Regions from separate parts of the Lysobacter korlensis genome, predicted to be linked through region 1. Evidence: riboswitches for the same ligand, from Rfam matches in the RefSeq annotation. Region 1 holds a riboswitch; the other holds the start of a gene.

Region 1 (4,192 bases):
GCCGCCGTCGATCTCGACGCTGAGCATCGCGCCGAAGCCGCGCTGCTGGCGCGACGCAAGCGCATGGCCGGGGTGCTCCGGCAAGCCGGGGTAATGCACGGCAAGCACCGCCGGGTGTGCGTCGAGCAAGGCCGCAATCGCATGCGTGTTTTCCTGGTGCACGCGCAACCGCGCATCGAGCGTGCGCAGGCCGCGCAGGGTCAGGAAGCTGTCGAATGGCGAGCCCGTAATGCCGAGCGCGTTCGCCCACCACACGAGCTGCTGATGCTGCGCGGCGTCCTTCGCCACCACCGCGCCACCGACCACATCGCTGTGGCCGTTGATGTATTTCGTCGTCGAGTGCACGACGAAATCCGCACCGAACGCGATCGGCTGCTGCAGCGCCGGCGACAGGAACGTGTTGTCGACCACCGCGAGCGCACCTGCCGCATGCGCTGCCTCGATGACGAAGCGCAGGTCGGTGACGCGCAGCAGCGGATTGGATGGCGTTTCGATCCAGACCACGGCCGGTCCGGCCGCAAGCGCCTGGCTCAGCGCGCGTGCATCGGTGAGGTCGCAGGTGACCAGTTCGAATGCGCCCTTCGCCGCCAGCGCATTGAACAGCCGCCAGCTGCCGCCATAGCCGTCATGCGGCACGACCAGCCGGTCGCCGGGCTTGAGCAGTGCGTGCAGGATCAGCGTGATCGCCGCCATGCCGGTCGCGGTGACGACGCCACCTGCGCCGCCTTCGAGCTCGGCCAACGCCTCACCGAGCAGGTCGCGCGTCGGGTTGCCGCTGCGGGTGTAATCGTAGGTGCGCTTTTCGTTGAAGCCGGCGAAGCTGAAGTTCGACGACAGCACGATCGGCGGGGTGACCGCGCCGTACGCGGTGTCGCGATCGATGCCGGCGCGCACCGCCGCGGTGCTCGGGTGACGGGTGGTCGCTTCGGCCGGTGCCGGGACCGACGTGATTCCGTGCAGCGCGCTCATGCCGACACCTCCGGGTTTGCATCAATAAGGCACTCGCGCAGCACCGCGCCGATCGCGTCGACCTCCTTCAAAAACGCGTCGTGCCCGTACGCCGAATCCAGCACGCACAGCCGGGTTTCGCCACGCAGCCGCTGCGCAAGGGCGCGCGCATCCGCGACCGGCACCAGCCGGTCCTGCTCAACCGCCACAACGGTGACCGCGACGTTGATGGATTCAGGCTCGAGCGATTGCAGATCGATCGATTCGGACAGTCGCAGGAACGCGACCGGCGGGGTGTTCGACGCGTACTTCGCGCCGCAATGATCGAGGTAGTCCTCCGCGCCGACGCGCACGCGGCCGTGGGCCACCTCGACCGAGTCGAACCGGGCGTCGAATTCCTCCGGCGTGCGGTAGCTGAGGATCGCGAGCTGGCGTGCAAGCGCGAGCCCGTGCGATTCGTCGCACTGCAAGGCACCGAGCGCCACCGCGCGGCGCTGCAGCGCCCGCCATGCGCTGGCATACGGATGCGCGCGATGCGTGCCGCTGATCGCCACCAGCTGGTGCAGCCGCGCCGGATGCCGCGCTGCGAACTGCAGGCCGACCATCGCGCCGTACGAGCTGCCGACGAACGCATGCAGCGCTTCGACGCCCAGCGCGTCGAGCAGCGCGGCGATCGCGTCGGCCTGATCGGCCGGATCGATCACGACATCGAGCGCACCATCGGCACCGAGCCAGTCGAACGAGAGGAGGCAGTGCGTTTGCGGATCGAGCGCCCGGCCTTCGCCGACCTGCGCCTGCCACCAGCCGGGCTCGGCGAAACGGTCGTTCGCCGCCAGGTGCCGGTGTGCGGAAATGCCGCCGGCCACGAACACCGCCGGCTGCGCCGCATCGCCCGCCCATTCGTAACGCAGCGTCACGCTGCGGCGTCCTGCGTGGCGCAGGTCGAGCACGAGTTCGACCTCCCCACGCCCGGCCGCGACGCCACGGGGCAGTCGCGGCGATGAGTTGACGATGGTGTCGGCGAACGGGTACGGCGCAGTACAGCGCGCGGGCGAGTTGCAGGTAATCGGTTCGGCAAGGCTCATGGCAAGGCTCCGGGAAAGAAGGGCCATCGAGCCTGCGTTGCCGCATGCGCCAAGGCCGCACGCGCAACCATCTTCCGGTCGACCGCACAGCGGGTCACCGCAGGATTTGGCACCTGGCACGGCTTGCGCCGCACTGGCTGCCCCGGCTTCAAAGGGCCTGTCCCTCTGCCGGTCTCGATGGATGGCGCCAGTCTGCACGCAGCGGCGCCACGCATCAATCTCTTTATGCGCATGAAGCGATATGAAAGTTCGGCATGAATGATGCGGTCCGGGCATGAACCATCCCCGCGCCGGATGCAAGCGCGGCCTGCACATGGCCCGAATACACTTTCGCCATGACCACCCGCCTCACGACCGTCGTCCTCGCCGCAGCGCTGCTGTCGGCGTGCGCGACGCGTACGCCCGCCCCCGCCGACACGCCGGCGCAACCCGCGGCCCTGGGCGTCGTGCCGGCAACGGTCGACGAGACCTACGTCTCCGAGCAAAGCCCGACCGACGAGCTCGATTCACTCGCGACCTGGGTCGCCGAGGACGGCCGAACCTGGCTGATCGCCAGCGCGAAGTCATCGCATCGGCTGGTCGTGTTCGATGCCGACAGCGGCGAGCGCCTGCGCGAAGTCGGCGGGCGTGGCGACGGGCCCGGGCAGTTCAACCGGCCGAACGGGGTCGCCGTCCACGGCGATCACCTGTTCGTCGTCGAGCGCGACAATCATCGCGTGCAGGTGCTGTCGCTGCCCGGGTTCGAACCGGTCGCGACGTTCGGCGGCGCCGAGCTTCGCAGCCCGTACGGGATCTGGTTGCACGAGAGCGAGCCCGGCGAACTCGACGTCTACGTGACCGACAGCTTCATGTACGGCGAGCGCTTCGACCGCGTCCCGCCGCTGGCCGAGCTCGACCAGCGCGTGCGCCATTACCGAATCGCGATCAACCCCGACGGCACGGTCCAGACGCGCCATATCGGTGCATTCGGCGACACCAGTGAAGCCGCAGCGCTGCGCGTGGTCGAATCGATTGCGGGCGATCCCGCGCATGAACGCCTGCTGGTCGCCGATGAAAGCACCGCCCGCCACGGCGGCGCGTCCACTCTGGTCGAGTACACGCTTGCCGGGCAGCCGACCGGGCGGCGCCTACCGACCGCGAGCTTCCGCGCACAGGCCGAAGGCGTCGCGCTGTGGAGCTGTCCGGACGGTAGCGGCTACTGGGTCGCGGTCGACCAGCTTTCACCGCTGACGGCATTTCACCTGTTCGACCGTAAGACGCTGGAGCCACGCGGCAGTTTCCAGGGCCGGGTAACCGCGCATACCGATGGCGTCGCGCTGCATGCAGCGTCGACGCCGAGCTTCCCCGGCGGCGCGCTGTTCGCAGTGCATAACGACCGCGCGGTCACCGCGTTCGACCTGCGCCGCGTTGCGCAATCGCTCGGGCTTGCGCCGGGCTGCACCGGCTGAGGATCGAATGGGCCGGACCCGACTGGCGATGCTCGTGGCCGCACTCGCGGCAACGGGCGCGGCCGGGGGCACCGGCGCGACGCCGGTCTACCGCTGGACCGACGCCGAGGGCACGCGTCATTACGGCGACCGCCCGCCCGCCACGCAGTCCGCGGCCGCGCTGCCGCTTTCTGCGCCCCCCACGCCCGCGACGGCCGAGCCGATCGCACGGCTGCGCATCGAGCCCGGCACCGGCCGCAACTACGCCTGGGCCGACAACCTGCTCGGCGGGCCGGTGGAAATCCGGCTTCGATTCCAGCGCCGGCGCAACATCGTCAGCGACCCCGTCCTGCCAGCCCGCGCAACGCTGCCCGCCGGCGGCAGCATGCTGCTCGCGGTGCTGAGCGTGGCCGAGAGCGGACGCGGCGGCGGCGATTTCCAGCTGCAGATGGACACGCTGCCCGGCGACCCGGCGGCGCAGCCGCGCGACGTCGAGTACCGGCTGCCGGTGCGCCACCCGACGCCGCGCATCGACCAGAGCTACGACGGCCGCTTCAGCCATTCGGACCTGCAGAACCGCCACGCGATCGACTTCGCCGTCCCCATCGGAACGCCGGTGCTGGCCGCGCGCTCAGGCACGGTGATGCAGCTGGAATCGAAATACGAGGCGTCGGGGCTCGATGCCGCCCGGTACGCAGGCCGTGCGAACTACATCCGCATCGCCCATGACGA
Region 2 (4,192 bases), on a different contig from region 1:
GACTGCCTCGGAGCGTGTCGCGAGGGACCGCGGATCACGGCGTTCCGGCGAGCGCTTCGATCCGGTCGGCCCCCACATCCGCTCCGCGCTGTGCCCGAAGACGCTCCCCGGTCCGCGCGGCGGCCTCCCTGATCTCACGGTCGTTGAGGATCCCGCGCACGGCGTCCCGGATCGCTTCCGGTTTCGCGTTGCGATGGAGGGTGCGGCCGAGGCCCGGTGACTCGACGACCTTGCCGATCATCGGCTGGTCCGAAAGCGGGTTCGTTGGCATGATCAGCAGCGGCACCCCGTGCGCGAGTGCCCGCATCGTGGTGGCGTGGCCGCCGTGCCCGATCACCAGATCGGCACGCGGCAGGATCTCGCCGTGCGGCGCGCGTCCTCGGATCTCCACATTCGGGAGGGGTCGCAGGTTGCCCGTGAACTGGACGCCGCCCGTCGTGACGATCCCCCGCACCCGCGGCTCACCGCGATCGAGCTGTCCGAGCGCCGCGACGATCCGCCGGTAGACGTCCCCCTGGTTCTTCAGCCACACCGTGCTGAGGCTGACGAGCACGAGCGCCGGCTCACCAGGCGTCCTCGGCTCCGTTGGAACCCCTCGCTCCGTGGTTCCAAGCCACTCGAACGCGAATCGCGACGAACCATTTCCGGCCGGGTCGAGCACCGGATCCGTCGCCAGGAGCCGAGCGTCCGCGCGGTCGAACAGTGCGCGCGGCGCGACCCCGAACGGCCGCAATAGTGCATTCAGAGCGCCATTACCCAGCCCCTCGTTCCACAGCTGCCCGAACGTGTGGAACAGCGCCGCGGTCGGGATACCGCTGGCCAGCACCTCGCGGATCGCGCTCAGCATGGCCCCGTCCACGACGACCACGTCCACCGGACGACCCGCGAGCAACGCCCCCACGTCCCTCGCCACCGCGCCGCCGACCGTGATCCGGCCGGCCGCGCGCGGTAGCCCCACCCACCCGGGCTTGCGCGTCACGTCGATGTCGGCGAGCGCCGGCAGCGGCAGCTCCATGAGACCGGAGGGGATCCGGTCGCCCCGGCGGATTAGAATCCCGGCGACGGCGACCCGATGGCCTCGCCGCGCGAGTTCCTCGGCGATCGCCACCGTCGGCGGCACGTTCCCGCCGAGGTCACCGCTGATGAACAGCACATCCAGTGCGGTCATGACCAGAGCCCAGGGATCGGGCGCGTATCCAGGAAGACCGTGGTTCCGGTGCGCGTCCTCGGCCGTGTGATCGAGCTCGCAGACCCGCCATCGCTGGTGGAGCGATCCTCGAGGGACCGGAACGGGCACGTGGATGCTGATCTGGATTTCGTCCGAGATGCGCGGTGCTGAGCCGTCGCCGGCGAAGCTCTCACCGACCGTCAGAACTCCGCAGCGTAATTCGCGCGGAAGACCTCGTCACTCACCGCGGCAAGCTGGCGATCCCGCCAGATGAGCCAATCGCCCGGCAGCAGCTCGAGCGGGCCGGTTGTGAGCCGCACCGTCAGCACCCCGGTCTCCGGGTCACGCATCGCCAGCCGCTGGGCAGGGTGCTCCGCGGTGGGGAGCGCGATGAGGTGGGTGGCGTGACGCTGGAGCAGGCGGAAGATGGCCAGCGCGCTTGCCCGGTCTCCTCGGTACTGCTCGGCCGGGACCCGTCGCGCTCGCGATCGGTACCCACGTGGCGATTCGGTCCGCGGACGCGACCGGTCGTCGCCAGCCGACTTCGCCACCGGACGGGGCGACCAGCCCTCGGGGACGGAGAGGTCGAAGTCGCCCACCGTGTCATTGGTGACCTCGATCGTCTGGCCCAGCTTGTCGGACAGCGTCAGCGTACGGACACCATCCACCGTCCGATCCTCGGTGACCTCGGCGGCACGCTGCGTGGGCTTCTGCCAATCCCAGGTGACGAGGTGGCCGACTCGCAGCCGATCGATGCTCTCCAGCCGAATCTTCGTGATCATGTCTTGCTCCGTCCTGCGTCGGCACGCGTCGGGTTCGGTGCCGTATGCGGCGACAGTAACGAGCACCGCCGACATCCGCGGATGTCGGCACCCGAGAGCGAACCTTGAAGTTCTCCCGAACGGGGATGTCAGTGGCTTTCGCCATACTGGGGACAGGTTCCAGAGCGACAGCTGTCAGTACCTAGCTGGCTGTCCGGCAACCCCGTCCATCGACCGGGTGCCCTAGGGGAAGAGCCGGTCCGCCGCAACCGCGTGCGGGCAAGTCCGATGGAGGCGTCGCCTCTGTGAAGGAGGTTCCGATGTCTGACGACGTGACCATGGCCGACGGGTACTGGAGCGGCCTCCCCCTCAGCCGGGCGCTCGAGTGGACTCGGGTGTTCTTCGACTTCCCGCCCGCGTTCCCCGGTCCGTCGTTCATGAACTTCGCCTACCGCGGATTCAGACGCGGCCGGCCGGGCGGCTTCCCGGAATGGTCGGATGCCGCGCGCGCCGGCGAGCGCGTCGCGATGACTCCGGAGCACTACTACACGCTCCGGCTGACGCTCGGTGTGATCCCGCCGAGTCAGTACGCGCGGCACCCGCACAACTTCGAGGAGACCAACCCGTACGGCTATCCCGTCAAGCCGCTCCGGCTAGACGAGTGGGGCATGTGGGTCGGGCTGGTGAACTCCGGAACGACGCCGCTGCGTGCGACGCGGCTCGTCCTGTCCGGCGGAACGGAGCTGCCGCAGGGCTTCTTGATCAACCTCGAGAACGGCACCATCGCGACGACCGACGACGTCTGAGGACACGAATGTCAGTGGTATCCCCCACGCTCGAATCCGCTCGACGACGAGCGACCCCACCCGACCCGAAGGAACTTACCCATGACCGACGACAACTACACCGCCCTCCTGCTCATCATCGACCGAAGCGGATCGATGAGCAGCATCCGCGACGACATGGTCGGCGGCCTGCAGACGCTGCTGGCACAGCAGGCGTCTGAGCCAGGGATGCTGACGGTGGACGTGCTCACCTTCGACGACGTCATTGAGGTAACTCACACCATGGCCGACCCGGCCTCCGTGCAGATCGAGCTCGACCCGCGTGGGAGCACCGCGCTGTTCGACGCGATCGGCTTCGGGGTGCACGGCTTTGGCAAGCTGCTGAGCGACCTGCCTGATCATGCGCGACCCGCCACCGTGCAGGTCGTCGTGGTCACGGACGGCCACGAGAACGCCAGCCGGGAGTACTCGGCGGACGCCGTCCGCAAGCTCGTGGAACACCAGAAGGAGAAGTACGACTGGGATTTTGCCTTCCTCGGCGCCAACCAGGACGCCGTGCTCACCGGAGGGCGCCTCGGCTTCGACCGGGACAGCTCCATGACCTTCGACGCTGCGCCCGAGGCCGTCGAGGTGATGAACGCCTCGCTCAGCCGCTACGTCGGGGACGTGCGGAAGAGGAACAAGCGCGGCTTCAGCGACGACGAGCGCCACAGCGCCCGGGGTGAACGCTGAAACACTGAGGCGTGCGGCCGCGGCACCACGTGTCGCGGTCCCCGCGCTGTCCACTGCGGATCACCGACGCGGCCCGGGCGACCGGCTCCGTGCGGCATGCCGCGTCCTACACCGCCGCTTCGTCGACGACAGTCCAGCCGTCTCCCATTCCTTTGCAAGTCGGCTCGACCGGCGGGTACGGCACCTCGGCAAGTAGTTCAGACCCGTCGTCTGGGACGAAAGCGTTCAGTGGCACTGGCGAGGCATCTCGCTGGCGAGCAAATGCCGCGGCCGTGAGTGGCTTCCACCGCCCGTCACTGCCCCACTCGAAGAAGTGGCGGTGAGAGCCCAGCGTGACTGCGACATGAACCACGTTCGCGTCGCCATTGCTGCCTGGAAGCCGGTAGAAACGGCGACTGGTCCGCGGGATGTCGGGCGGCGGTGCATAAGACCTCCTCCGTCCGCCTTCGACGCGCCGCTCCAGGTATCGGACAACGTGCCACCAGTCGGGAAATGAGCTGGAGGAGAACCAGATCCGCTCGCCAGAGAACTCCCGCGCTCCGCGCTCCCCTCGGTCGTCGACGAGAAAGTCCCCCATGTTCAACTGCTTGTGGTGCGACAGAATCAGCCGCTTGTAGACGGGCGAGTCATCGTCCGCGCCGAATGTGTCGCGGACCCACTCGACCTTCTGCTGCCAGGCGCTCGGGTTGTCCCACGGCGCAGTGGAGAGGATGTACACCTCGAACCGCTTCGAGAGCCGGTGAATT

The links. Region 1 has a riboswitch for S-adenosylmethionine ahead of metX (homoserine O-succinyltransferase MetX). Riboswitches for the same ligand answer to the same signal wherever they lie in the genome.
Region 2: linked by a shared signal. The riboswitch ahead of ACFFGH_RS28305 (hypothetical protein) and the one ahead of metX (homoserine O-succinyltransferase MetX) in region 1 are both predicted to bind S-adenosylmethionine.

Annotation. Positions count from the first base shown of each region.
Region 1 covers NZ_JBHLTG010000017.1:31,047-35,238, forward strand. Annotated here, with positions in the region: gene ACFFGH_RS33250 (O-succinylhomoserine (thiol)-lyase) at 1-969, opposite strand, end outside; gene metX (homoserine O-succinyltransferase MetX) at 966-2,033, opposite strand; SAM riboswitch class I at 2,098-2,217, opposite strand; gene ACFFGH_RS33260 (phytase) at 2,369-3,481, shown strand; gene ACFFGH_RS33265 (peptidoglycan DD-metalloendopeptidase family protein) at 3,489-4,192, shown strand, end outside.
Region 2 covers NZ_JBHLTG010000009.1:87,035-91,226, forward strand. Annotated here, with positions in the region: gene ACFFGH_RS28295 (glycosyltransferase) at 35-1,168, opposite strand; gene ACFFGH_RS28300 (hypothetical protein) at 1,369-1,950, opposite strand; SAM riboswitch class IV at 2,107-2,221, shown strand; gene ACFFGH_RS28305 (hypothetical protein) at 2,250-2,735, shown strand; gene ACFFGH_RS28310 (hypothetical protein) at 2,817-3,446, shown strand; gene ACFFGH_RS28315 (5' nucleotidase, NT5C type) at 3,553-4,192, opposite strand, start outside.